DNA from 2 places in the Peribacillus sp. NPDC046944 genome. Region 1 is predicted to be linked to the other one. Evidence: riboswitches for the same ligand, from Rfam matches in the RefSeq annotation. Region 1 holds a riboswitch; the other holds the start of a gene.

Evidence for each region. Region 1 has a riboswitch for glycine ahead of gcvT (glycine cleavage system aminomethyltransferase GcvT). Riboswitches for the same ligand answer to the same signal wherever they lie in the genome.
Region 2: it holds a riboswitch for glycine, as region 1 does, so the genes downstream of both, ACQKIC_RS05385 (amino acid permease) here and gcvT (glycine cleavage system aminomethyltransferase GcvT) in region 1, are expected to answer to the same signal.

Annotation. Positions count from the first base shown of each region.
Region 1 is NZ_JBNNML010000003.1:106,542-121,731, reverse strand. Features, by position in the region: gene comGF (competence type IV pilus minor pilin ComGF) at 1-94, shown strand, start outside; gene comGG (competence type IV pilus minor pilin ComGG) at 117-473, shown strand; gene ACQKIC_RS06180 (YqzE family protein) at 544-741, shown strand; gene ACQKIC_RS06175 (YqhG family protein) at 785-1,582, opposite strand; gene ACQKIC_RS06170 (DEAD/DEAH box helicase) at 1,560-3,248, opposite strand; glycine riboswitch at 3,569-3,663, shown strand; glycine riboswitch at 3,667-3,751, shown strand; gene gcvT (glycine cleavage system aminomethyltransferase GcvT) at 3,849-4,955, shown strand; gene gcvPA (aminomethyl-transferring glycine dehydrogenase subunit GcvPA) at 4,974-6,317, shown strand; gene gcvPB (aminomethyl-transferring glycine dehydrogenase subunit GcvPB) at 6,314-7,771, shown strand; gene ACQKIC_RS06150 (rhodanese-like domain-containing protein) at 7,932-8,315, opposite strand; gene ACQKIC_RS06145 (lipoate--protein ligase family protein) at 8,512-9,348, shown strand; gene ACQKIC_RS06140 (vitamin B12-dependent ribonucleotide reductase) at 9,736-12,306, shown strand; gene ACQKIC_RS06135 (PadR family transcriptional regulator) at 12,509-13,048, opposite strand; gene ACQKIC_RS06130 (sialate O-acetylesterase) at 13,045-13,887, opposite strand; gene ACQKIC_RS06125 (MFS transporter) at 14,219-15,190, shown strand, end outside.
Region 2 is NZ_JBNNML010000002.1:491,053-506,242, reverse strand. Features, by position in the region: gene ACQKIC_RS05440 (hypothetical protein) at 422-1,810, shown strand; gene ACQKIC_RS05435 (TetR/AcrR family transcriptional regulator) at 1,952-2,542, shown strand; gene ACQKIC_RS05430 (MFS transporter) at 2,680-3,900, shown strand; gene ACQKIC_RS05425 (thioredoxin family protein) at 3,946-4,506, opposite strand; gene ACQKIC_RS05420 (GRP family sugar transporter) at 4,715-5,566, shown strand; gene ACQKIC_RS05415 (glucose-1-dehydrogenase) at 5,586-6,371, shown strand; gene ACQKIC_RS05410 (SDR family NAD(P)-dependent oxidoreductase) at 6,414-7,349, opposite strand; gene ACQKIC_RS05405 (TetR/AcrR family transcriptional regulator) at 7,403-7,972, opposite strand; gene ACQKIC_RS05400 (hypothetical protein) at 8,095-9,063, opposite strand; gene ACQKIC_RS05395 (amino acid permease) at 9,270-10,658, opposite strand; gene ACQKIC_RS05390 (GNAT family N-acetyltransferase) at 10,956-11,498, shown strand; glycine riboswitch at 11,722-11,801, shown strand; gene ACQKIC_RS05385 (amino acid permease) at 11,995-13,332, shown strand; gene ACQKIC_RS05380 (DUF3311 domain-containing protein) at 13,542-13,742, shown strand; gene ACQKIC_RS05375 (sodium:solute symporter family protein) at 13,739-15,190, shown strand, end outside.

The DNA of each region.
Region 1 (15,190 bases):
CGTCATCGTGCTCAATATAACGGATAAAGCAGGTCAGACCTTTATACGAAGGTTCCATCCCTTCATTAAAAGTGAGTTGGTGGCTGATGAATAATCAAAAAGGAGTCATATTCCCAATGGTTATGATTATAGCTAGTGTTTTTATCATGTTCACGATACTGATGATTGATCAATTCATTATTGATAAAAAATTTTATAAAGAAGTAGAAGAGACCTTACTTTCCGATCACTTAGTGCATCTGGCCGTTAATGAAGTGACAGCCGAATGGGAGGATGAGGTACCCAAAAGCATTCAGGGGGAAATCGCCTATCCTAATGGTGATGTTCACTATAGGTTAACGAAGCAGGATGTGCGATATGCCTATATCGAATTTTCTTCTATCACCAAAAATAAGCGAGCAGGCCGAATCATCATTCTATATGATAAAAAACTAGGTAGAGTGATAGAATGGATAGAAAAACTGAAGGACTAACATGTCGATTTATGGTGAATACGAATATGGAATACGAATATGGGGCATACTTGGTCATGGGTGATAATGTATGTCTACGAACGCTTATATCAAATATATTACACAGCAAATCGTACAGTATTTCAATTTAACCAAGAGAGAAAGAAAAGAAAAGCGCCGTCATCGGAAAGAGGATAAGGAGCCTAGAGTTTCTCACTGGTTTGGAATTGTCCCTTTCGCCGTGTCCATGTTCATAAAAAAAGTCAAAAAAAGAAAGCAGATGTCTTGAATTCATAGATATCTGCTTTTCTTAATGATTGGTAAAGAAACCATTATGCTAATGATTGGTCGGATAAATAGAATAGCCCGCCATTGATGATGGTAATTTGGATATTTGGCTCATATTGGGCCTGCAATGCCTGTTTCTCAGTAAAATAGCTTTCGCTTTTATCTTCCATATCCTTATAAAAATGTTCCAATAGATTCAAGTCTGTCTGCCACCGTTCCATCGCTTCTTCCGCCCAGGTATGATCATCATTCTCGAAGCTTTTACGAATATATGTATCGAGTCTGGATAGCCCGCTTTTAGGCATGATCAAGGGGGAAAGTGTAAAAGAATAATCCGGTATTTTGGGAGTGACCTTGACCGACAGGAGACGCTCATGAAATCCTTCTATGAATTCACCGGAAATTAAATTAAGTCCTATGGACATGAAGATATCTTTTTTTCTGTCACACTGATAAGAGATTTTTACATTTTGGGTGAGCCAAGGAAAAAGTGGACTTTGGCCCGTCTTTAAGGGAGGCCTATCCTCAAAAAGCCTGATGAAACCTGCCAGCCTCTTGGTCGACTGGATAATTTGGTGGAGCCGTGGCGAACCAAAATGAATGATTTCCCCTTTCAAATCAGGCGGTGCCAGTTCGGGATGGGTGATGAACGTAAGCATGCCAGGATTCGGTATCCCACCGGTTTTTTCGAGATAGTGCCAATAAAAAGGTCTGTTCATGAGTTCCTTATCCATTTCGATCGTTAACTGAACAGTGAGATATGAAGAGGTATTTTCCAACACCTCACATGCGTTGGATTGAAAGTAGGTTATTAAAAAATCATGAATTTCCTGTTGCTGCATGGATTTCACCATCCTTCATAGCTTGTGCGAACTGAATCATGGAAGACAAATTATCCATTTTAATTTTCATTTCTCCTTCTGATTTGGACTCTCCGACAACATCAATTAAATATTCCTCGATATTGTTAAAATCCAACTTCGTTAAAATATCATCCAATTCTCCAATTACCTTTTCAAATAAGTGGATTTTTTCATAAAGCAATTTCAAAATATGCTCTTCGACTGTATTTTTAGTGGCAAAGTTATAAATCATGACGTCTTCTTCTTGACCAAGTCGATGAATCCGTCCAATCCTTTGTTCCAACCTCATTGGATTCCAAGGCAAATCAAAATTGATCAAGTGATGGCAAAATTGTAGGTTGATTCCTTCTCCTCCGGCTTCGGTGGCAATCAATACCTGGATTTTCTTCTGGAATAGTTCCTTCATCCAATCTTTTTTACCACGCTTAAACCCTCCGCGGAATGGAACGGATGAAATGCCATGCTGTTGCAGGTACCATTGTAGATAAAGCTGTGTAGCGCGATATTCGGTGAAAATAATGACCTTGTCATCAATTTTCTTAATAAGTTCCAAAGCCTTCTCTGCCTTTGAATTTTGTTCGGTGAGGTTTACTTTCTCAAACAGATCATCTAATCTTGCTTCAAAGTCAGCCGATGGTTCTTTGTATTTTTCCTTCATATTCTTCAATGTATAGTAGACTGCTTCTCGGCTGCTGCATGCTTCCCTTTGAAGGGTGAGTGAAGAAAAAGCACTTCCTTTTGTTCCGTCTGATATTGGTTTAAACTTCGTTACGGCATCATACAAGGCTTGTTCAGTTGGTGAAAATTCAATAATGATTGTCTCTACACGCCGTTTCGTCCATTCAATTCCAGTATCGGCACGTCGGTTTCTTATCATGACCGTATTGACAAGCTCCTTTAAGTGCTCATCTTCTAGAATGTTCCGGCCTTTCCCTTTGTATTTTTCGGAAAAGAGTGCGGCATTTCCTAGGTGCCCAGGCTTTAATAATGAAACGAGATTAAAGATTTCCTCGATTTTATTCTGAATGGGTGTAGCAGTCAGCAACAAACAGAATTTCTTTTTAAGATTTTGGACAAATTCATAATTTTTCGTTTTATTATTTTTAAGTTTATGAGCTTCATCAATAATGATAAAGTCATATTCTTGATTGAAAATGATATCCCGATGGGGGGCTCGCTTAGCCGTATCGATGGAGGATATGACGATATCGCATGATTCCCATACATAACTCTTCCTTTGAACGACTGCAGGAATATGAAACTTCGTATTCAGTTCGAAAGCCCATTGGGTGACAAGTGATGCGGGTACAAGGATCAAAACCTTTTTAACCAGTCCCCGAATCATATATTCTTTTAAAATCAATCCCGCTTCGATAGTCTTACCAAGACCGACCTCATCAGCCAATATGGCTTTGCCATTCATCTGTTCAACCACCTGACGTGCAGCCTCTAATTGATGGGGAAGGGGAGTCAGTTGTTGAAGGTGCTTAGGCGCTTGCAAGCCTTCGAAATCAGGAATAATTAGGTTCTCTTCCATTTGGATGGCCAGTTTATAAAGATCCCAATTTCCCCATGGACCGTCGTTTTCCATCTTTTGCAGAAATTCATCATTCCAATCAGAACTGAAGGATATATTGATTTTCATTGATTCTTGCTCCTTCTTAAAACATAATTTTCTTAGTTTCTTTAGACCATGAACTTTTTTATAGGTTAATAAAATCTTTCTCCACGAAAGTTATTGCAGAGTAAAGTATCTTAGGGTAGGATGTAAATATATTTAGAAAATTGCAATAGTAATGAAGTTAGAAGGAAAATATTCTTCTTGGATAATAATTTTAGTTATTATAGTATTAGCATTTGGATAGTGCTTTATCCAAAGATCAACAATGAGCAGATTGGTACCCATTTCACGCAAATGGATGACCATCAGGTGGGGAATTTTCAGTCTTTTCCATCAATATGCGGGTGAGGATAAGGGGAGAGACTACCATCTACATATGTAGCGCCGAAGGAGCAAACTTAGCAGTGAATCTCTCAGGCAAATGAACTCTTATCGGACGCGACTCTGGAGAGCGCCAATTATTTAATGACGGCCACCAAAGGGGAAAACCTATAATAATAGGTAAACTTTCAGGTTTCAGGACAGAGAAAAAGCCATTTTGGCTTTCTCTGTCCTTTTTTGTGTCTTTTTTTAAGGAATATCAGGTGAAAGAGAACAAGCAAAAAAATTGAAGGAGGTCATTTTTTGAGCAATTTAAAAAGAACGCCATTATTCGAGGTTTACAGTGAGCACGGTGGAAAAACGATCGATTTTGGTGGGTGGGAACTGCCTGTGCAGTTTACCGGCATAAAAGATGAACACGAAGCTGTGCGTACAAGAGGTGGCTTATTTGATGTGTCGCATATGGGAGAGATTGAGGTAAAAGGTTTCGGGAGCCTTTCTTTTTTACAAAAGATGCTGACGAATGACGTAGCCAAGCTGAAACAGGGCGGAGCGCTATACACAGCCATGTGTTATGAAAATGGGGGGACCGTGGACGATCTTATCGTTTACCAAAAAGCGGAAGAGGATTATCTGCTTGTGGTCAATGCAGCCAACATCGAGAAAGACTTCAATTGGCTTCAAGCGAATGGTATGGAAGGTGTCAGCATCAATAATGTTTCAAACGATTATGCGCAACTTGCTCTGCAGGGTCCTCGAGCGGAGAAAGTATTGCAGAAGATTACCGACCAAACCGATTTAAGCACGATTGGCTTCTTTAAATTTAAAGAAGACGTCCACATTCATAATATATCCACGATGGTTTCACGTACAGGGTATACGGGGGAAGATGGTTTCGAGATATATTGCCGAAGTGAGGATGGTCCAGCTCTCTGGAGAAAAATTTTGGAAGCTGGTAAAGATGATGGGATACAACCGATTGGACTGGGGGCCCGTGATACCCTTCGGTTCGAAGCAAAACTACCGCTTTATGGTCAAGAGCTTTCGCCGGATATCACCCCAATCGAAGCGGGGATTGGTTTTGCGGTTAAACCGGATAAGGCGTCAGACTTTTTTGGGAAAGCCGTGCTTGCCGAACAAAAGGAAAAAGGGGCACCACGTAAGCTTGTTGGCATCGAAATGATTGACAGAGGCATACCTCGGCATGGCTATAAAGTATATAACGGGGAGAAACTCATTGGCGAAGTGACGACAGGGACTCAGTCACCAACATTGAATAAAAATGTAGGATTGGTCCTTATCGATAAGAATCACTCAAGTCTATCCACGGAAGTAGAAGTGGAAATCCGTTCTAAGAGACTGAAAGCCATTGTTATCCAAACACCTTTTTATAAAAATACACGAAAATAGAAGGGAATGGTCCATAAGATGAAACATCGTTACTTACCGATGACAGAGCAGGATAAAAAAGAAATGTTGGAAGTTATAGGGGTCACATCCGTCGATGATCTCTTCAGCGATATACCAGAAAATGTCCGATTTCAAGGTGAATATGACATAAAACCAGCAAAATCAGAGCCAGCTTTAATGAAGGAACTATCAAAACTGGCTTCCAAAAATGCGGATTTGAAAAACTATGCATCTTTCCTTGGGGCTGGTGTGTATGATCATTATTCACCTGTCATCGTCGATCACGTCCTATCCCGTTCGGAGTTTTATACAGCCTACACTCCCTATCAACCGGAAATTTCTCAAGGAGAGCTTCAGGCCATCTTTGAATATCAAACGATGATATGTGAATTGACGAGTATGGAGGTGGCGAATTCCTCGATGTATGACGGTGGAACAGCCTTAGCCGAAGCGGCCATGCTTGCTGCCGGACAAACGCGCCGGAAAAAGATTCTATTATCATCTACTGTCCATCCTGAATCAAGGGAAGTGGTGAAAACCTACGCAAAGGGTCAACGGGTGGAGGTCATCGAGATTCCTCATAAAGACGGAGTCACAGATATTGCTGCTTTAAAAGACCTGGCTTCGGATGATATTGCAGGCGTCATCGTACAGTACCCCAACTTCTTTGGACGCATCGAGCCGTTGAAGGAAATGGAAGCAATCATACATAACGTGAAATCGATGTTTATCGTATCGAGTAATCCGCTTGCACTTGGTGCATTGACTCCGCCGGGAAAACTCGGTGCCGATATCGTGACGGGTGATGCTCAGCCATTCGGCATTCCAGCCGCATTCGGCGGACCTCATTGCGGATATTTCGCGGTCACGAAAAAACTGCTACGGAAAGTGCCGGGCCGTTTAGTCGGTCAGACAGTGGATGAGGATGGAAAACGGGGCTTCGTACTGACGCTCCAAGCACGTGAGCAACATATACGCCGTGACAAAGCTACATCCAATATTTGTTCCAATCAGGCATTGAACGCATTGGCAGCCTCTGTAGCCATGACTGCTCTAGGGAAAAAAGGCGTCAGAGAAATGGCCGTCCAGAATATTCAAAAAGCCCATTACGCAAAAAAGACGCTCCAAGCACAAGGAATTGAAGTGGTCTTTGAAGGACCTTCGTTTAATGAATTTGTCATTAAGTTGCCTCTTCCCTACAAAGATATCAATAAGAGGCTCTTTGAAAAAGAAATGATTGGTGGTTTTGACCTGGGCTCCGTTTATCCCGAGTTGAAAAATCATATGCTAGTGGCTGTAACGGAACTAAGAACAAAAGAAGAAATCGATGCATTTGCGCAGGAACTGGGGGATCAACTATGAATAATCAAGATCAATCACTCATTTTTGAAATCAGTACAGCCGGTCGAATCGGGTATAGCCTTCCTGAAATGGATGTAGCGGATACTCCACTAGAAGAAATCCTGCCTGTGGAATATATACGTACGGAGGAAGCCGAGCTTCCGGAAGTTTCCGAGCTTGATATCATGCGTCATTATACGGCTTTATCCAAACGGAACCATGGAGTGGACTCTGGGTTTTATCCACTCGGCTCCTGTACGATGAAATATAATCCGAAAATTAATGAAAATGTCGCCAGGTACAATGGTTTTGCCCATATCCATCCATACCAGGACCCAGAAACCGTCCAAGGTGCCCTAGAGTTGTTATTTGACCTTCAGGAACATTTGACGGAAATTACAGGAATGGATCAAGTGACCTTGCAGCCTGCTGCTGGGGCGCATGGTGAATGGACTGGGCTCATGATGATCAGGGCTTTCCATGAAGCGAATGGAGATGTAAACCGTACGAAAGTCATCGTCCCCGATTCGGCCCATGGAACGAACCCGGCTTCGGCAACAGTTGCCGGACTAGAGACGATTACGGTGAAATCCAATGAATTCGGGCTCGTGGACCTTGAAGACTTGAAGCGAGTGGTAGGACCAGATACAGCAGCATTAATGCTTACAAATCCAAATACATTAGGCTTATTCGAAGAGAACATCCTGGAGATGGCACAACTTGTCCATGATGCCGGTGGAAAGCTATATTATGACGGGGCTAACCTGAATGCTGTTCTTTCCAAAGTGCGTCCAGGAGATATGGGTTTTGACGTTGTTCATTTAAATCTCCATAAAACATTCACTGGACCCCATGGCGGAGGAGGACCTGGTTCAGGTCCGGTTGGGGTGAAGTCGGATTTAATTCCCTATTTGCCTAAACCGATCGTGACAAAAGAGGGCGATCAGTTTGTCCTTGATTATGACCGTCCACAATCCATTGGAAGGGTCAAACCCTATTATGGGAACTTCGGCATCAATGTAAGGGCTTATACGTACATAAGGTCAATGGGACCGGATGGACTTAAGGCCGTTACGGAGAATGCCGTCATCAATGCAAATTATATGATGCGACGTTTGGAACCATTTTTCGATTTGCCATATAATCGCCATTGTAAGCATGAATTTGTATTGAGTGGTCGGAGGCAAAAGCAGTTGGGAGTCCGTACATTAGATATTGCGAAAAGACTACTTGATTTTGGGTATCATCCACCTACCATATATTTTCCGTTAAATGTAGAAGAAGGAATGATGATCGAACCGACGGAAACGGAGTCAAAAGAAACACTGGACGCTTTCATAGATGCAATGATACAAATAGCCAAGGAAGCCGAAGAAACCCCTGAAATCGTTCAGGAGGCACCCCATACCACGGTTATTAAACGCCTGGATGAAACATTGGCCGCTAGAAAACCAATTCTTCGTTATCAAGCATGATGCTGAAAAAACCCCTGCCAGATGGCGGGGGGTTTTTTAGTTGGTGAAATTCATATGTATCTCGGGAAATAACATGCTTGGCCTGTTAAGCATGAGTTCCCTATTGAACAGTATGATATGTTTCAAAACCGGATAAGATGGAAGGTTTAGGCAATTGGCCTTATTTCTTCGCCTTGATCTTCCCTGTCCACATTTTGAAACCGCCTTTTAAGTGAAAAAGTTCTCTGTAGCCTTTTTTATATAGCATGGCTGCCGCTCTTCCGCTAATGATTTCACTTTGAGCATACAAGTATACAGGCTTGTCCTGCCTAATCTCCACTAAGCGGGTCTTCATTTGTGTCATAGGGATATTTCTTGCCCCTAAGATATGTCCATTATCAAAATCATTAGGTTCCCGTACGTCAATTAATTGAACTTTTCTGTAATTAGAGATAAATTCTTCCTGTGTTAAGGTTTTAACGATTTTACGTTGACGGAACCAATTAAATAGTGAATATGCAACGATGGCTACTATGATGATAATCAGTGTATATAAGATATCCAACCATAAAAACTCCCTTCTACCTAAACGAATACAGACAATGTCTATTATATAATTGGTTTCTCCAATAATCAAAAAAATTTTATAAATATTTGGTGGAATAGCTTACTTTCTTTTTTACGTTGCTAAACTCTGGTAAACTACTACTTGTGAGTTTTTTTAGAGGGTTTAATAAGCCTACGTGAAAAGAGGGGTAATCGTGACGAAAGAAAAATGGGGATTCATTGATTCAGGCAATTGTTCACCTGCTTATAATATGGCAATGGACGAAGCACTTTTGAATTGGCAGAGTAATGGGGAAATCCCTCCCATGATCCGGTTTTACGGGTGGAACCCGGCTACATTATCCATCGGGTATTTTCAAAGGGCTGAGACCGAAATCGATTTGGCAGAAGTTGAAAGGCAAGGCTTAGGTTTTGTCCGTAGGCCTACAGGCGGTCGGGCTGTTTTGCATGAACATGAACTCACCTATAGCGTCATTGTCCCAGAGTCTTATCCGGGAATGCCGAATACAGTGACCGAAGCATATCGGGTGATTTCTGAAGGAATATTGAAGGGGTTCAGAAACCTCGGACTGGATGCCTATTTCTCTGTGCCTGAAACTGAACAGGATAAAGAGATGCTGAAATCTCCAAAGTCCTCAGTTTGCTTTGATGCGCCAAGCTGGTATGAACTGGTGGTTGAGGGAAGGAAAGTTGCGGGCAGCGCACAAACGAGACAAAAAGGTGTTATCCTTCAGCATGGAGCCATCCTGCTTGAACTTGATGAGGAGAAGCTATTTAGTGTATTCAAGTTCTCCGATGATAAAGTAAAAGAGAAGATGAAAAACAATCTGAGAAACAAAGCAGTGGCCATCAATGACATTGCTGGTAGAAAAATAACTATTTCCGAGGCGAAGGTAGCCTTTGAAAACGGTTTTTCTGAGGGTCTGTCGATTGATTTGAAACCATATGTGCTGAGTGAAAAGCAATTACAGGAAGTGAAGGACATCGCCAAAAATAAATATGAAAGTGATGACTGGAATTTTTTGAGGTAGAAAAAGAGGGGAAGCGAGAGTCGGGAATAAATAAGTTTTTTCAGATTTGTGTGAACAAGCATGTATTCCTTGTAACGTCAGTGCTTTGAAAGAGGCGGGCAAAATGCAATGTTCAAATTCATTGAAATCTGTCTAATTTTTATTATAAATCGACATTTTCCTCCCTTTTACTAACTCAATTAATTGATTCACCGTTTGACAAAATTAAAAGACAATCAACCACAACACAATATATAGTGGTTAAAATAAATACTTAAACACTACATGTTGAATTTTGTGTTTCGCTATGATAAATTTAGTGTAACTTGTTAAGCGAAACGGACATGTAGGTTACATATTGATTTTTGCAACAAGAACGGATCTGAAACATGTAAAGGAGAGGGAATTATGTCGGTTGTAATTAAAGAAGCTTTAAAGGTTGATCTAGAAAGGTTGAATAAAGATATATCTTTATTTCCCCAAGTTCATCCTGTAACGGCTGATATGAAAATGATGCATAAGGGCGTGTCCCGTCTAGTTATGCTTGACCGTTATTCTTTTAAGGATACTGAAAAAATCACACTCTCTGCTGGCGATTTTGTAGTATTGACAATTAAAGAAGATCCGAAATTTCCTGCACGTGGTCTTGGCCATATCGTTGAAATAGATTGGGAATCGAAAAAGGCAAAGGTTTTAGTGGATGAAGAGTTCCGCGGAGTGCTGGATAATCCGGAAGAAGTGGAAACAGGAATCATTAATCGGCCGCTTGATATCATCGAAAAGCCGCTTGAAATATATTACGAGCAAATTGCCAAGCGTAATGCAACTGGTTTGGCTTCAGTGGAAACGACTGAAGAAAAAAGAACGGAATGGTTCAATAAATTTTATGAAGAATTAAAGGACCTTAATTTCGTGCCGGCCGGCCGGGTATTATATGGCGCTGGTTCTAACACGGATGTAACGTACTTTAATTGTTATGTCATGCCGTTTGTACCAGATTCACGCGAAGGGATTTCCGAGCATAGAAAGCAAGTCATGGAGATCATGAGCCGTGGTGGTGGAGTCGGTACGAATGGCTCTACTCTCCGTCCAAGAAACACCCTTGCGAAAGGGGTCAATGGCAAGTCTTCAGGTTCTGTTTCATGGCTTGATGATATAGCGAAATTGACTCATTTGGTTGAACAGGGTGGAAGTAGACGCGGTGCCCAAATGATCATGCTTACTGATTGGCACCCAGACATTGCGGAATTCATTATTTCAAAAATGCAAAATCCGAGGATTCTTCGTTACCTAATGGAGAACACAAAAGATGAAACCATAAAGAAATATGCATCGGATAAATTGAAGTTCACACCGCATACCGAACAAGAAACGGCGATGTACCAAGGAATCATTAATTATAAAGAGATTCCGGGTCTAGGTGGATTCAGTGAAAAAATCATTAGGGATGCTGAAGAAAAAGTTCGCGTAGGCGGAACGTATAGCGTCCACAATCCGGACTTTTTGACTGGTGCCAATATCTCAATCTGCTTAACCAAAGAGTTCATGGAAGCCGTCGAAAAAGATACGGAGTATGAGTTGCGCTTCCCTGATGTCGAAAGCTACGACGCGGAAGAAATGGCGATTTATAATGATGAGTGGCACAATGTAGGAGACGTACGCGAGTGGGAAAAAATGGGCCATAAAGTCCGGGTTTACCGTAAGATCCGTGCTAAGGAGCTTTGGAACCTGATTAACATTTGTGCGACGTACTCAGCAGAACCGGGAATATTCTTTATTGATAATGCCAACGAGATGACGAATGCAAAAGCTTATGGACAGCAAGTCGTTGCTACGAATCCATGTGGTGAACAGCCATTGGCTCCATTTTCAGTGTGTAACCTGGCAGCGGTCAATTTAGCTGAGATGGCGGATAAAGATAATAAGACCGTTAACTTCGAAAAACTTAAGAAAACAGTTGAAGTGGGCGTGCGGATGCAAGATAACGTCATTGATGCAACCCCTTATTTCCTAGAGGAAAACAAAAAACAAGCACTCGGCGAGAGACGGGTTGGATTAGGTGTCATGGGACTGCATGATTTGCTAATTTATTGTGAAACCGAGTATGGATCAGAAGAAGGGAAAATCCTGGTGGACAAAGTGTTTGAAACGATTGCTACGTCTGCTTACAGGGCTTCGGTTGAACTTGCAAAAGAAAAAGGCAGCTTCCCGTTCCTGAAGGGAACGTCGGATGAAGAAACGAATGAGCTTAGAACGCGCTTCACGAATACTGGATTCATGAAGAAGATGCCTGAGGATATTCGTACAAGCATTGCCGAGCACGGTATCCGGAACTCCCATTTATTGACCGTGGCTCCTACGGGCAGCACAGGTACGATGGTCGGCGTTTCGACAGGTCTTGAGCCATACTTCTCGTTCACATATTTCCGTAGCGGACGTTTAGGGAAATTCATTGAAGTCAAAGCGGACATCGTTCAGGAATACTTGGATCGTCATCCTGAAGCCGATCCTGATAACCTTCCTGAATGGTTTATTTCGGCGATGGAATTGGCTCCTGAAGCCCATGCGGATGTTCAATGCATCATTCAACGTTGGATTGATAGCTCAATCAGTAAAACGGTTAACGCCCCAAAAGGGTATACCGTCGAGCAGGTCCAAAAAGTGTACGAGCGCTTATATAAAGGCGGCGCAAAAGGTGGAACGGTTTATGTAGATGGAAGCCGTGACAGCCAGGTTCTTACATTAAAAGCTGAAGAAAACCAAATGGAACAGCAGCTTGAAATGGATGGCTTAACAGATGTGGAAGAAAAGAAAAAAGTCGTTCTGGTTGATACCATCAATGAACTGCGTTCGACTAATGTAACGATAGGTTCGGAAGTGGGTAACACGTGTCCAGTTTGCCGTAAGGGTGAAGTCCAGGAAATGGGCGGATGCAATACTTGTACGAATTGTGGTGCCCAATTGAAGTGCGGGCTTTAAACCAGTAATGAAAAGATGTATCGTTCATAAAAAAACAGCCCTTTGGATTAAGATAGTCTAAAGGGCTGTTTTTTAATGTCTAGAGGATTTCAGTGTGATTTCAAGTAGAGGAATGTTCTATTATTGAAAACCTTTTTATGGATTCCTTAAATAAATATCCCCTATCAATTTTACTAAGTAATATTGATAGGGGATATTATATTTATGCATTGGGCTCTTCTATTTCTTCTTTCAATTCTTTAAACCATTTTAAGTTCACTTGATGATGAGAACGAGAATTTTCGTTCATGCGGCGAAAATAATCGATTTTACCAGGAAATTCTTTTGTGATGGCTAGATAATCATCGAGGAGAGCAATTCGAGCTTCAGTCTGGTCAATTTGTGCTTGAATTAATTTTAATAATTTATATTTATCGAAATCATCTGCAAAGAGTAACGCCACATAGCATTGTAAGTTGACATATTCGGATTTAGTTCCAAACTTCACCATTAATTTTTCGAATTCTTCCATTCCTGAATTTGTGATAATAAAACGGTGGGTTTCGCGCCCATTGCTTGAAATTGTTTGATGAACTTGTTCAATCAAGCCTTTTTCATCAAGTTGTTGTAAGTTGTAATAAAATGAACCCTTCGTAAAGTTAACGATATACTTATAATGTCGTTTTTCCATTAAAGTTAGTAGTTCGTAGCCATGCGCTCCAGGATTTTGGATCAGCAGGCCAAGTATAAGCAAGGGGATTATGATTGCATCACCTTCATCATTTTTGCTTCAAATTCAGCGTATGTGATTTTGCTTAAAGCCATATTCATACTATGAATATAAATTTGTTCTGTTTTTGAATAGTCAGTATTGGTTTTTAATGATTGTTCTTCATTCGAAAGAGGTGTTAGGACATCGCACTTTTTCGAAAATGCCTCGTAGTAGCGATAACCAAATTTTCGTTGCGAAACAGCGTCCAAATGAATACCGTCCGGATTGGCTGTTAAGCCTTCTGCCGTTACAAAGTAACAGTTTTGCTGAGTATGAGCAAATCGGAGTAACTGTTCATTAACTTGTTGAGACTCTGTTGCGTATTTTCCAAAACCTATTTTCCCTAAAAAGTCACCAAGTCCACCAATGATTAAAGGGACATCTTCAAGTTCTAATTCTTTTCTTAAAGTATCAATAATCAGGACCAATTTCTCATAATATGTTTCATGAAGAGCATGGTTGCTATCACTTTCGCCTTGGTGCCAAAGAATACCGCAGATTTCACTAGACTCAAGCGCAAATCGAGCTTCAGATAAAGCATGTTTAAAAAGGGTACCTTCTGGATGCCAATCATTTAAAGAACTGCCGCCTTCCGCACAAGGAATTAAGCCAATTTCATCATCAGGATTGACTTTCGACCATTCCTCTGCAAAAGATGCTGCGAGACTTACACCAGCAACAGGACGATCGTAATTAATCGGTTCGGCCATCATTTGCCATTGACCATTGCGTAGCATTTTTATTTTTTCATTATAGATAGGATCTACTTCATGCAAGAATCCACGTCCTGCCATATTTGACTGACCTAACATTAAAAAAGATTTTGTCATTTAATTTTCACGCCTTTGGATAACTAATATAGTCTAATTAGACTTTCATCATTATATAGTCTAATTAGACTATCGTCAATTTGTTTGTCTACAAGGAACTTTTACTAACGAAAAATATAGAATCCCATCATGCTGATTACTTTATATGTCATACTTAAACTTATTAAAAAGCTACAAAAAGTCGTTGAGGTAAGCTAAGGAGCTTTCCTCGACGACTTTTTGTGTTATTCCCTATTAGCACGTCCTAACCCTTTTTTTGGAAAAAGTCTTTATGAAGTATTTTCAGTTTTATGGTTAGACTATTCATTATCAACATTAATGAGGTGCTTGAATGGAAAACCAGAAAGGTAATAGTAAGGTTAGCGTGTGGTGTATTGTAAGCATGGCTTCGATTCCTCTCGTTATGACCCTGGGGAATTCAATGCTTATACCCGTACTACCGGTTTTTGAAGAGAAAGTGAATATCACTTCATTTCAATCGAGTATGATAATCACCAGTTATTCGGTCGCGTCCATCTTTCTTATCCCCGTGGCGGGTTACTTATCTGATCGCATAGGAAGAAAAAAAGTCATACTACCGAGTCTGATATTAGCTTTAATTGGAGGATTGATTGCAGGGTTCGCATCCTGGAAAATGGACAGTCCATATACCTGGATAATCATTGGGCGGATCCTTCAAGGGATTGGAGCATCTGGGGCGTCACCGATTATTCTTCCGTTAGTGGGGGACCTTTATAAGGATGATGATGAAAAGACCAGCTCGACGCTTGGCATCATCGAAACATCAAATACGTTCGGCAAAGTTTTAAGTCCGATCTTAGGATCTTTGTTTGCAGCTGTCCTTTGGTTCCTTCCGTTCTTTTCCATTTCCTTTTTTAGCCTGATTTCCATCATTTTCGTATTCTTTTGCATCAAGGTTCCAAAAAATGAAGATGAGCCTCTTAAGTTCAAGGAATTCTTAAAAAATACGAAGGCCACCTTTAAGAAAGAAGGAAAATGGCTGTCCGTAGTCTTCATATTGGGTGTTTTCGTCATGCTCATCCTTTTTGCCGTGTTATTTTTCTTATCACATAATCTGGAGAAATTGCATCATCTAAAAGGAGTGAAAAAAGGCTTTGTATTGGCCATTCCTTTATTATTCCTGTGTATCTCCTCTTATATAGCGGGGAGGAAAATTAAAGGAAGCATTCCTTTGATGAGAAAGATCATTTTGGTCAGTTTAATACTGATGTCGGCAAGCGTGGCATTTGTAGGATATACAAAGGACAAACTCGTGATCATGCTCATTCTAGTGAGTATATTG
Region 2 (15,190 bases), on a different contig from region 1:
TCCTGGCCATTTATTTTCCCAATCAATTTTACGTCTAAATTCCCCATAGAGTCTGATATAGCTGCATTGTCTGTACTTACCTTGTTTAACAAAACGATATAATCTTTTATCCTCTTCACTTTCATTATCAATAGGGTAACGAAAGAAAACCTTCTCTGTTTCTATTAAATTCCTGTACAGTTGAATTATTAATTAAACTCTATTACCTTCTATTCTTGATTTTAGAATTGTTTTTCATAACATAACCTATATCTTTTTTCTCTAAAACTTTCTCTATTTTTACTCCATGTGTTACTTCAGTGTACTTTTTATTTAAACTCTCAGTTAGCTCTAGTGTACTTTAAATTCATAAAACAACTCACCATTTGGGCTCCCCTTCATAATCTGTATCAGGAAGATTTTGAGGGAGATGGATTATGGGATGGGATTGACGGCTCTCCATTGGATTTATGTATTTTTTATCGTGTTGATCATCGGGTTTATGGTAAAGCGTCGGGATACCACCCTCATTTGCATCGTTGGCATCTTCATTTTGGCGCTCGTCTCTACAGGCAGTTTGGCTTCCTCCATCAGTGGCGTATTCAATAGTTTCGCTTTCGCCATCACCGAGTTAATGTCGACCATTTTGATCATCTCCATCATTGTTGCCATGAGTACGGTCTTGACGAAGTCCGGTATCAATGATGTCATGATCGCACCTTTTGCTAGATTCATTAAAAACCCCACACTCGCTTTTTGGGTGATTGGAATCGTCATGATGGGCATCTCCTGGTTTTTCTGGCCATCTCCTGCCGTCGCTTTGCTTGGTGCCGTGCTGCTACCGGTCGCATTGCGGGCCGGATTGCCTGCACTAGGCGTAGCGATGGCGATGAATTTATTTGGCCACGGCATTGCGCTTTCGGGTGATTTTGTCATTCAAGCGGCACCAAAACTCACGGCTGATGCGGCTTCGATTCCGGTCGGTGACGTCATTTCAGCCAGCATCCCGCTCGTCATCACAATGGGCGTCGTGACTACGGTTTCTGCGTTCATCTTCTTGAAGCGGGATATGCGGCTTGGTCGCATTCAACCTACCGTACAAGAAGCAATCGACGAAGACCAGGATGGGATGAATGAAGAGTTACTTACGATGGGACAGAAGAGGTTTTTTGCGATATTCATCCCATTGGCCTTTTTACTGGATGTCGTCGCTCTTTGGCTTCTGAAATTACAAGGCGGCGAAGCAACAGCATTGGTTGGCGGAACCGCCGTTTTTATCTTGCTGATCTTATCTCTCGTGGCCCATGGCCATCCTGGCCTTGAAAAATCAACGAGCTACTTGATTCAAGGGTTCCAATTTGGCTTCAAGGTTTTCGGTCCGGTCATCCCGATTGCCGCTTTCTTCTATTTAGGCGATTCCGGCTTCACTAAAATCATCGGGGACTACTTACCGAAAGCCTCTCTCGGCATCGTCAACGATTTGGGTGCAGCACTCGCCGCCTCGGTTCCATTGACGAAAGAGATAGCTGCCGTCACACTGACAGGCATCGGTGCGATTACCGGCTTGGATGGTTCCGGGTTTTCAGGTATTTCCCTGGCCGGTTCGGTCGCAAATCTATTCGGGACGGCGATTGGAAGCGGTACTGCGACGTTGACTGCCCTCGGCCAAATCACGGCAATCTGGGTCGGAGGCGGTACCTTGATTCCATGGGCACTCATCCCAGCGGCCGCCATTTGTAACGTCAGTCCATTTGAACTCGCCCGCCGAAACTTGCTTCCGGTATGCATCGGTTTATTCGTGACGACGATCGTGGCGATGTTTTTGATTTGATCCGTATAACTTAAGCCAGTGCGCATCCATTTAATGCGCACTGGCTTTTTTGAATAACAAAACACCATTGACAATTATAGGTAATTACGATAATTTAATTATAGACCGAACGTTCAGTTTATCATTGGAGGCTTATCTGACATGAAACAACAAAGTACCCCCTCTCCCACTAAGCTTAAGATAGCTAAAGAAGCAGAAAAATTGTTTGCCCAAAAGGGATACGCCGCTACGTCAATGGAAGACATCACAAACGTCTCCGAAAGCAGTAAAGGGAGCATTTATTATCATTTCAAAAGCAAGGAAAAACTTTTCTTGTACATCGTCGAGAATAACGCCGACGAGTGGAAGCGCGCCTGGAACATCAAGCAAAAGAACTACCGCACGAGTGTAGAGAAATTATATGCATTGGCAGACCATTATCTTGAAGATCTGCAAAGTCCTTTAATTAAAGCCGCTGAGGAATTTGGCGGAAGTGAAACGGCTGACCCTGAGATTTTTGCGCATATTTTAGAAATTTATCGCAGTCAGTATTATGACACGTATGAAGCCGTCATTGACCAGGGAATTAATGAAGGGGCGTTCACCGAAGATAATCCCAAAGACCTTATGTACATTCTCTTTGGCATGCATGCCGGATTACATGCCACCTATTACGAGATGGAATTTCCTGAAATCAGGAGACTATATCACAAAAGCGTGGACGTCTTTTTAAAAGGCATTTCGAAACACTAGAGAAACAAACATCCCTTTCTTATCCTTTTCCCAAGAAAGGATGTTCCTCGATTATTTAACGATAATCCTGTAGAACCATTTTTTTAGGAATTTATTAAACCGAACGGTCAGATTAATTAAGAAGGAGCTGCCTGTGGATGAACCAATTATTGAAAAATAAGGTTTTCTGGATCATGTTGAGTTCGGATATGCTTGATCAAATCAGCATATGGATTCGAAATATGGCCGTTTTGTTTTACATTATCGAAAAAACGAATCAGGATCCGGTCGCGATATCCCTTATCACTGTCATCGAGTACGCCCCCATCTTCTTATTTTCCTTTATAGGCGGAACCTTTGCCGACCGTTGGAATCCAAAGAAGACGATCATTAGCGGCGGGCTGCTCAGCATCGTTTCGATTCTGATCATTTTAGGTTTCATCTCATTCGGGATGTGGGAAGCCGTTTTCTTTGCCACATTCGTGTCAGCAATCGTCTCTCAATTTTCACAACCTTCTTCCGCGAAGATTTTCAAACGGCACATCCCTGAAGATCAAGTCGGTTCGGCGATAGGCATCGTGCAAAGCCTAGGTTCCCTGTTCTTGATTCTAGGACCCATCATCGGTACGGCCGTCTATTCGAATTTTGGCATTTCGGTTTCCCTTTCCTTGTTAATTCTTACATTTGGATTATCCACGGTCATCACGCTCTTTTTACCGAAGGATGCCAAAAAGCAAAAACAGGATGACTCGACGATTGTTACAGAAATTAGACAAGGCTTTCACTATGTACTCCATAATCACAATTTGAAAAGAATCGCCCTGACCTTTTGTTTCTTGGGTCTTGGAGCAGGCCTCGTACAACCGCTCGAGGTTTTTCTGATCACGGATAGGCTACAATTGCCAAAAGAAGCCCTTCAATGGTTATCCGCTGCAGCAGGGGCTGGTTTACTGATTGGGGGAATCATCGCGGCCACTTTAGTTAATCGTCTTCATGTGAGGGTGACGTTTGTTGGTACGTTTTTATTGTTAGCCCTTTCCACCGTTATCGAAGTACTGTCCACTTCCTTTATTTTAACGGCATCGATGAGATTCATCACCGCCTTCATGATGGCGTTCATGCAAATACTCTTAAGCACCATGATGATTAAACTTGTGGAAGAAAAATTCATCGGCAGAACAAATGGCATCATCACGCCCATCTTCATTCTATTTCTCTTAATTGGAACGGCTTCTTCGGGTCCATTGCTGAAAATAACTTCGCTATTCACGGTTTTTAGTTTATCCGCTATCACCGTTGCCCTGGCAGCTATCCCGGCTTTGGGCATGTCGGTCGCATCACATACTGAAAATAAAGAGGAAAGAATCAAAACTTTGTAAGGTTAAGAAAAAAACATCCCCGCTAAAAACGGGGATGCAAGTGGTTTACGCCTTCGTCAATGTTTCTTTAATACTGCTGTACACTTCTTGCCAAAGCTGTTCGTTTTGGGCATAAGATTCCCCGATTTTCTTAAAAAGCTCCTTTTGTGCCGCTTCAAAATGTTCGTCTTCCTTAGCTGGTAAATCCTTGCGCAATTCCATTACGAACTCCTGTACTTTAGGTGCTCGAGGGCCCCAAACCGCTTTTTCCTTCCCTTGATTATCGATGAAAATAAAGATGGGAATCGATCGTGCCGTTCCATTCGTTAAATACTGATCCATCAGCTCAAGGTTTTGATCCCGCAGAATCATCCGCGTATCAATATTCGCTGCCTGTGCGATGTTCAAAAGGATTGGGATATTCATCATCGCGTCGCCACACCAATCTTCTGTAATGACAATCGCTCTCAGCTCTTTCCCTTTTACTTCTTCGAAAAATGCACGGTCTTCTTCCGAAATGGAAAAACGCTCGTATACGGATTGCAAGCCTTCCTTATTCACTTTCATCGACTCCACAAATTCCTTTGCAGGTATCCCCTTTTCAAACCATTCATGTAATGTCGTCATGTTCCCACTCCTAACTAATTTTAATTAAAAATACCATAAACCGGTTTATTTTTCAGCCCATTGATTCGGGAGAAACGAATCATGTAACTAAATTAATATATTAAAAAAATGTTTTCATTTTAGAAAACAAGGGAAATTTATTAGTAGCTAACTAAATAACTAGTACTTTTCATTAATACAAATGTTTGTAACTTAGGAGATGGATTTTGTGGAAGGTTTTCTCTATGCACTTATCCCCGCATTAACGTGGGGAAGCTTGGTACTTGTTTCCGAAAAACTCGGGGGCAACTCATATAACCAAACACTCGGTATCACCATCGGCTCTTTATTGTTTGCCATCGTGATGTCGGTCATCAATCCTCCCGAATGGACGAGCCTCATCTGGATTGTCGGAATCATTTCAGGGATTGGCTGGGCGTTCGGTCAACTTTTTCAGTTCAACAGTGTCAAGGAAATGGGCGTTTCCAAAACCGTTCCCATTTCAACCGGATTGCAAATACTAGGAAATACATTTTTTGCGGTTATCGTCTTTAAGGAGTGGAACACCACTTCGACGATCATCCTTGGCGTGATTGCCATCATTTTCTTGATTGCGGGTGTATTGCTGACAAGCTATGAAGGTAGTAAAGGGAAAAATGAAGGCAGCATGAAAAAAGGAATCCTTTACTTGATCGTCTCCACTCTTGGTTTTGTCACCTATGTCATCGTCGTCAGATGGTTTGACATTGACGGGTGGTCGGCTATCTTGCCACAAGCGATCGGAATGTTTATTGCAGCTTTCCTTCTATCCATTAAACATAAACCATTCAACAAATATGCCGGACGCAACATCTTAACTGGGATCATGTGGGCGACCGGGAATATCGGTCTCCTTCTCGCTAATCCAAAAGTGGGCGTTGCCATTGCCTTTTCATTCTCGCAAATGGGTATCGTCATTTCCACTTTAGGCGGCATCTTCCTATTAGGAGAGAAAAAATCAAAGAAACAAATGACCTATGTCATCATCGGTTGTATCTTAGTCATCGCCGGTGGCGTCATGATTGGATTCACAAAAGAATAAATAAGGGAGAGGATATAGTATGTATACAGATTTAGAGAACAAGGTAGTCGTAATCACAGGGGCCGCAACAGGATTAGGTAAAGCAATGGCGGAACGCTTCGGAAAGGAAAAAGCACGAGTTGTCTTAAATTATCATTCGGAAGAGAACGACTATAAGGAAATCATTCAAACGATTGAAGCTTCAGGCGGGAAGGCCGCAGCCATTCAAGGCGATGTTACAAAAGAAGAAGATGTGAAGAAATTAATTCAGTTTGCAGTGGATACATTCGGTACCATCGACATCATGATCAACAATGCCGGCATTGAAAATGAAGTGCCAAGCGAAAAACTGACGCTAGAAGATTGGCAAAAGGTCATCGACGTCAACCTTACCGGCATGTTTTTAGCAAGTCGGGATGCAATCAGTTATATGTTAGAACATGATATTAAAGGAAACATCATCAATATGTCTTCGGTTCATGACAGAATTCCATGGCCACATTTTGTTCACTATGCAGCAAGTAAAGGTGGCGTCAAAATGATGACCGAAACACTTGCCCTTGAATATGCGCCAAAAGGAATCCGCGTGAATAACATTTCCCCTGGAGCGATCGATACACCGATTAACGCCGAGAAATTCAATGATCCAAAGGCGACACAAGAAGTCATCGACCTGATTCCGATGGGCTATATCGGAAAACCGGAACAAATCGCTGCATGTGCGGTTTGGCTCGCATCCGAAGAATCCAGCTACGTCACCGGCTTGACACTATATGCGGATGGCGGCATGACCAAATACCCTGGATTCGAAGCTGGGAAAGGTTGATTATAGGGATTACCGACACGGCGTTCTTACGCCGTGTTTTTTTCATGCATGGCTTTTCATATACTCCACCGTCTCGATCAACCCTTCACGATAAGAAGTCCGAGGCACCGGTCCAATCAGCTTTTCGTATTTTTCCCCGTTCAACACAACCGGTTCTTCATTCAAATAATACATCTCGACCGCTTCACGCATCTGGGAGTTGAAGATCCCCAAGAATTGAATCATCTTCTTTGAAATGGTGGATACTCCTTTTTGATAATCCGTTATGTCGCGAATGATCTTGATTAGTTCTTTTCCAGTAATCACATCATGACCGGGTATATTCCAGTTCTGACCGTACGCTTCTTCGTTAAGGGACAATTCAACGATGGCTTTTGCTCCGTCCGGGGTGTATATGAATTCCCTGGCAATGCTTTGGTCGCCCACATAACTGGCCTTCTTATTTTTAATGACATGATTAAGCGTATAATGCAGTAAAGAACTTTCCGCATTGGGACCATAGAAATCAGGAAAGTGAACAATGATTGCAGGAATGTTTGATTCCTTAATCAGGTTTTCGACATTCAGGCGGATGCTTCCTTTTTTCGTGTGGGGATGTTTAACCGTCATTTCAGTCACGCTTTTCCCTGAACTGCGTCCATAGGCATAAATATTGTCGACAAAGGCAAGTTTCGCTTCATTCTTTTTTGCCACTTCCATAATATTGGACATCATGACCACTAACTTCTCATCCCATTCTGAATAGGGAATGTTCGCTGATTGGAATATGACGTCAACACCTTGGGCTGCTCTTTCTAAATCCTCCACTTGAAATAGATCTCCGGTATGGATCGTCACACTCGAATCATTTCCGAAAAGTTTTTCCAGCTTACTGCGGGTGCGTGCAAAGGCCGTCACCGAGATCCCCCTGTTTGATAATTCCTTGACGATTGAATACCCCATTCCTCCCGAAGCTCCTACTACCAATGCTTTTTTCATAATGGACGCCCTCCCTTTTATTTAACCACTGGTCAATACGTGTTAAAAAAAAATCAGCTAATTGATTTTGTTAAAAATTTCACGTGCAACACAGCTAGATTCTTTACTTCCTCATACGTCGTGACATGACGGCAATAATGCGTGACAAAACCATGCAAGGATAAAAAGATGCTGTAAATATGCTGGATGGAAACTTTGTTCTCACATAAAGTGAAAATAATCTGGGCGAATTTTTCATAGGTTTTGTGTGGCCCTTGATTGATGAAGTTCTGTACTTCTTCGTCCTTGATCAAAAACATGATTTCATAATGGCTTTGATGGGTCAGCCCGAATTCAATGAAGCCCAAAAGAATGTTCTCTAGCTTTTCCCCATTTGGGATGGCTTGGTGCATCACATCATCCAGTTTTTGATCGAGCATGGCGAAATGTTCTTCCACTAACGCGTAAAACAACTCCGCTTTATTCTTGAAATGATAGTAAAGAGCGCCATGGCTGTACCCTAGTTCTTTCGCAATCTGCCTCATGGAAACATGCTGATACCCTTTCGCCACAAAGAGATTCCGTGCTGCGTCCATTATCATTTCCCGTGTTAATTCCTGTGTAACGGATTTTCTAGGTGACATGATATCCTCCTTGTTGACCACTGGTTAATTAAAAGTATAATTCATATTTTTACCATTGTCAATAAGTACCAATTAACAAAGGGAGAGCCGATGATTATGCTCTCCCTAAGTTTTCCCACACATCAATTACAACTTGGATAGACCGTGACGATCTTATCAAATAATGGGTTCGATTCGGATGTAATGTCCATTTCGCTAAAAACTTCTTGGTAATGTTCTACCCATTCCACAGAACCGGTAGGTATATGGGTGTCATCTTCAAGAAAATTCACAAGGACCAGCCACGTTGGAATCCCCATTTTCTCATTCAATATATATAAAAAAGCCAAACGATTCGCCAACTGATAATAACGGTTCAGCCAGACTTCCATAGGGGCCCGGGAACCCATCGCCTCCATTGTTTCCTTCATGGTACTCTCTATCAGGAATCTACTGTCCAGATCCCTTGCCCGTATCGATGAAGCCATTTCTTTCAAATGGGCCTTCGCTTCTACTAGCAAAAACCCTTTTTGACCATCTTTCCCTGCCACCGTGGCATATCCATCCCATTGCGGACCCATCCTTGGCCAATATTTCTCCAGCTCGATTCGTCTGCCCCTTCTCACACTTTCAAGCTCCAAAAATTCATTTCTGTATTCTTGGTAACCCGTTTCCCGCAATGGGGACTTCCACTGGATGGTCCGCTCTTTGGCAAGGAAAGTCAGCAAGGAAGGCGAACTCATCAAAATAAGATGGTTCAATTCCCCTTGCCTGTTATTTACGAATTGCTGAATCCAATGTTTACTCCCTTTTTCAGCCTGAACCTTCTCAAGCCTAAGCCTAGTTTGAGTATCCTTTACCAACTGCAATAAAAACTTCTCTAACAGCTCGTCCTCAAGATAAAATAAATCGATATAAGAAAAAGGCTCCTCGGCTTGATATGAATCCCGTTTGAACAAATTTCCTTGCCCAAAGCCCCCATTCTGTTTCGAGTATTCCGATTCTATCCAATCCAACAATTGAAGGAATCTCATATCCGGCTGGCTTTCCCATAATTCCTTAACCAGAGAGTTAATGCTAAAAATCCTCTCCACTTTTCTCAATCGAATCACCTTCTTTTATGTATATTTCTTCTCTTCATCTTATATTCAAGCGCCCAACATTACAATAAATTACATATATCAGTCAATTTCTCATTTTATCGGTCAAGTTGGAAGGTTTATCGGTCAAATGGCCACTTTTATCGGTCAATCCCCTCACTATATCGGTCAAACAAAAAAAGCTATGCACGAAGCATAACTTTTTCCGACACTCTATATTACGCAGATACATCCTCTTTCGCCTTCACGTCTAACGGTACCCGCTTATCCATTTTCAGTAGGTAGTAACAGGCTACAACGATTGCTAGGAAAACGATGCCCACAATCAAGGAAAGTCGCGTACTCGGGTTAAACCACATGCCGACCAATACTAATAGTAAGAATGCAATCGTTGCATAGTTGGTATACGGTGCAAAAGGCATTTTGAATGGATGGTTTTTCATTTCCTCAGCTCGTACCTTCCTGAACCTAAGCTCACTAATAAGAATCACGAACCATGGAATCATCCCCGGCAGTACACTGGCACTGTACACATACAGGAATATTTCCGGTGGAGCCAGGTAGTTCAGGACAACACCAATGGCCAAGCCCAACATGACAGCGATTGTACAATAGGCCGGCACTCCGCTTTTCGATATTTTTGCAAAGATCTTTGGCGCTTGCCCGTTCAGCGCAAGGGTATAAAGCATGCGCCCTGCACTGAAAATCCCACTATTGCATCCTGACATCGCCGCCGTGATCACGACAAAGTTGATGATGCCCGCGGCTGCGGTAATGCCTATTTTGGCAAAGGTCGATACAAACGGGCTTCCAAGTTCATCTAATTGATTCCAAGGAAATACCGTGACGATGACAAAAATCGCGCCGATATAGAAGATTAATATACGCCAAATGATCGTTTGGATTGCTTTAGTAATGGTCCTCTTCGGATCCTTTGCTTCACCTGCAGTGATCCCGATAAGTTCAACGCCTTGATAAGATGCCACAACAAGGGAAAGGGCAAAGAAGAAACCTTTCCATCCCCCTGTAAAGAAACCGCCATTAGCCCATAGATTGGAAAGGCCGATTGCCTCCCCACCATTCCCTATCCCGAAAAAGATAAGACCTAGACCGGCAATGATCATCAAGATGATGGTAACGATCTTGATCAGTGCAAACCAGAATTCGAATTCACCGAAGGATTTGACGGAAATGAGGTTAGCGGCGCCAAGGATGACCATGGCCACCACTCCCGGAATCCAAGCCGGCAGTTCAGGGAACCAAAAGTTCATATATAATCCTACGGCAATGATTTCAGACATGCCGACCAACACCCATAGGAACCAGTTGCTCCAAGCAGTTACAAATCCTGCCAATGGATGGATATAATCACTCGCAAACGTTGCGAATGAGCCCGTAGTAGGCTCCAGGTACAGCATTTCCCCCATCGAACGCATGATAAAAAAGATAAAAAGTCCCGCGATGGCATACGCCAGCATGACAGAGGGGCCGGTCCACTTAATTGTGCTGGCAGATCCCATAAATAACCCAACACCGATCGTACCGCCCAAGGCAATCATCTGAATATGACGTGCCTCTAGCCCTCTAGTTAATTCTTTATTTGACATGATAACTCCCCCAGATGTACAAGCATAAAATGACGATTCTCTAATCCTTATTTAAGATAAGTAATTTAATAGATTTACAATGCTTCCTAAAGAACTCTACCCACAAAAGCATTTCCTTATCTTATAATAATAAATATTCCGTAGAAATACAAATGTACTTTTAGGAAAAACACTTTTGGCCGTCTAGAAGCAATGGATAGGAGGACATGATTGGTAATGGTTCTCTCCCTATACGTGTGAAGAAATCCTATGTACTATTGAAAGTAAGTATCGACGTTAATGAGAGGAGGAAAGACAATGAAATTAATAGGAGAAAGAATCTATCTCCGCTATTTAAAAGAATCGGATGCACCTATCCTTTTAGAAAATACAAAGGATGAGGAGATACGGTATATGACAGGAACAAAATCTATATTCACTTTAGAGCAGCTTCAATGTCATATAAAGAATGTACGTGAAGATCCATCACGCCATGATCTAGCCATTTGCTTAAACGAAAGCGATCGGATGATCGGGGAATTATCCATCTCTGATATGGACGAAGAGGACAAAAAGGCAGGATTTAGAATTTCGATGAATGCCATTGAATTAACGGGCAAAGGGTATGGTACAGAAGCTATCCGACTTGTTTTAGCATTTGTTTTTGAAGAATTATCTTTAAATCGTCTGCAACTGGAAGTATTCAGCCATAATTTACGTGGAATTAGAGCCTATGAAAAAGTTGGCTTTATCAAAGAGGGGATTTTACGAGAGTCTTTATATTTCAACGGAAAATATTCGGACGAGATCATCATGGCCATTCTTAAAAGGGACTATGAAAAAATGTTCTTATCAAACTGATTCGGGGTTCGCATCGTTTTTGGGCATCAAACTGGTCATATAGATTCACCCCCACCACATTTACAATATATCCCTTTGACCCAAAATCAAAATAGTGATAGAATTCCATTATTATTTTAAAAGAATAAATGAGTTGCCAAAAAGAATTTCATCTTTCACAGCGATCATTTATTGACAACCACATACTAAGCAAGCGATGAATGCTATGGATCACACTATAGCAGGAGCAGCTTCTGGAGAGACTGTACACACGTGCAGCGCCGAAGGATTCACAATCTCAGGCAAAAGGACAGAAGAGTAACGAATATTTGTTATTCTTTAACCTTTCGAGATTGGTAGCTTCCAATCTCTTTTTTTATTGTCTTTTTTCAATCATCACTAAAAAAACGAAGTGAAATCGCTACTAAACTGGACAGATTCATTGCCCTGGTGATCGATTGGAATCAACGGACCATGTACTTCACATTCAAGAATTATAACAACGGGGGCGCACAAATTGGCTAAACAAGAATTGAAAAGGGATTTGAAAAATCGACATGTACAACTCATCGCCATAGGAGGAACCATCGGGACCGGGTTATTTTTGGGATCCGGAAAAGCCATACAGTTGGCGGGACCCTCCATTATCTTTTCGTATCTGATTATCGGGATTGCCTTGTTTTTCGTCATGAGGGCTTTAGGGGAATTGTTGTTGTCCAACGCGGGATATTCCTCATTCACCGAATTCGCCACGGAATACATCGGACCGTGGGCTGGTTTCGTGACTGGCTGGACCTACTGGTTCTGTTGGATCATGACGGCCATGGCCGATATCATCGCTGTCGGGGTCTATATGCAATATTGGTTCGACATTCCGCAATGGATCCCTGCACTTGCCTGCTTGGTGATTCTACTAGGATTGAATTTGTTGACCGTGAAGCTATTCGGAGAATTGGAGTTCTGGTTCTCCCTCATTAAAGTCATCACGATCGTCGCCTTGATCGTTGTGGGAATTGTCTTACTCATCATTGGTTTCCAAACCGATACAGGAACCGTTTCCCTCAACAACCTTTGGAGTCATGGGGGCATGTTCCCGAACGGCGCATCCGGCTTTTTGCTTTCCCTACAGCTAGTCGTCTTCTCCTTTGTTGGTGTCGAAATCATTGGGGTGACAGCGGCCGAAACCGCCAATCCGAAAAAAAATATCCCGTCAGCGATCAATAAGATCCCTGTCCGGATATTACTTTTCTATATCGGTGCCATCACCGTCATCCTTTGCGTCAATCCATGGACACAGCTCGATGCCGCAAGCAGCCCATTCGTGGAGGTCTTCGCCTTGATCGGGATTCCGGTTGCTGCAGGGATTATCAATTTCGTCGTGTTGACATCTGCCGCTTCTGCCGGGAATAGTGGATTGTTTTCAACAAGCCGCATGCTTTATACCTTGAGCAACAATAACGAAGCACCTGCTAAACTTAAGAAATTAAATAAACGTGCTGTTCCGAGCAATGCATTGGTTACGTCCACCATCGTCGTCTCCATTGGGGCATTATTAAGTAAAATCATACCGGAGCAAGCTTTCACCATCGTGACAACGATTAGTGCGATCTGCTTCCTATGGGTCTGGAGCATCATCTTGATTTCCCATATCCGGTATACGAAAAAACGGCCGGACTTAAGGGCTACGTCCACTTTCAGGGCTCCCTTAACACCTTTCATCAACTATGTAATCTTAGGGCTGTTTGTCTTCATCTTGATCGTCATGCTGTTTGCTGAGGCGACCAGGCCGTCATTATTGCTGACACCGCTTTGGTTCATTCTTTTAGTTGTCATATATAACTATCGAAAAAAATGAACGAGGAATTTTGGGATACGGAAGTCTACCTTCCTATCCCATTTTCCTGTGATTAAATGAGAGAGTAAAATGAAGCGTGACGAATATTTTTTTCTGCCACACTATTAATTTTTTTATCGAATTAGTGTAAGGTACTAGGTATTACGGAAACATTTTTTTAGAAAAACATCATAATCTGTGAAACATATTTAGAATGGAGGGGTTGCTTCATGAAAGTATTATATATTCTTACACTCGTTCCTTTTATCGGCATATTAGGGTTTCTTCCTTTTGTTAATAAAGTAGAACCTTATGTATTGGGGATGCCTTTTTATATGTTTTGGATGGCGATGTGGGTCGTGCTCACTTCCGTCACTCTAGCCGTCATGTATAAGTTGGATCCTAGGAACCGGGAAGGTGAAGAAGAATGAATATTGCTCTTATCATTATTTTAGCATTTTTACTTTTATCGATTTTTCTTGGGATCCGTTCGACAAAAGGAAAAGACATGAACCTGGAACAATGGACGGTGGGCGGCCGCGGTTTTGGCGCCATATTCGTCTTTCTATTGATGGCAGGGGAAATTTACACAACCTTCTCCTTCCTTGGAGGAAGCGGCTGGGCTTATGGAAAGGGTGCGCCCGCTTTATACGTCCTCATTTATATTACCTTGTCTTATGTTTTATCCTATTGGCTACTTCCGGCCATTTGGAAATACGCAAAAGAAAATCGGCTTATGTCACAATCCGATTTCTTCGTAAGCAAATACAAGAGCCCAACTCTAGGGATTCTTGCTGCCCTTGTCGGCGTGGTATCGATGATTCCGGTCGTCGTCGTACAGCTCAAAGGCTTAGGGATCATTGTTTCCGAAGCATCATATGGCGCCATTTCCATGTCCACCGCTGTGTGGCTTGGAGCTATCAGCCTGACCATTTATGTCATGATTTCAGGCATTCACGGATCAGCCTGGACAGCCGTCATCAAGGACATCATGATGATCGTCATCATCGCATTCCTGGGCATTTATCTTCCAATTCATTACTTTGGTGGTCTTCAACCGATGTTCGAAACCATAAATGCCGCCAAACCAGGTTTCCTGACGCTGCCCGAACAAGGTCTTAGCGTTTCGTGGTTCATCTCGACCGTCATCTTGCTCGTATTTGGTTTTTACATGTGGCCCCAAGTATTCAGTGCCGTCTATACGGCCCGGAGCGGAAAAACATTTCGTAAAAATGCCATCATCAGTCCACTGTATACGCTCATGTTACTATTTGTCTTTTTTGTAGGATTTGCAGCGATTTTGAAAGTGCCGGGACTGGAAGGCGCCGATGCGGACCTTTCCTTATTGCGCCTTGCGATACAGACCTTTGATCCATGGTTTATAGGAGTCATCGGTGCAGCTGGCATGTTGACGGCATTAGTACCAGGATCGATGCTGTTGATGAGCGTCTCTACGCTCCTTGCGAAAAATGTCTATAAGGAACTCCATCCTGGAGCATCAGACCGGCATGTGGTACGTTTGGCCAAGTTACTCGTTCCCGTGATTGCACTCATATCCGTTTACTTCACCTTAAACGGCGGAGAAACGATGTCTGCTTTGATCTTGATGGGATATAGCTTCATTACACAACTATTCCCGTCCCTGTTATTCAGCCTGAAAAAGAAGAACTTTATCAATAAATATGGGGCAATAGCGGGTATCATCTGTGGATTGGCCATCGTTACCTACATCACCATCAGCCAATCGACAATCGGCACCCTGTTCCCATCCTTGCCTCAAGCGGCAAAGGATCTGAATGTCGGAATCATCGCCTTGGCTGTGAACTTTATCGTGATGATGGTTGTCAGCCTCGCATTCAAGAAGCTGGTAGTTGCCGAA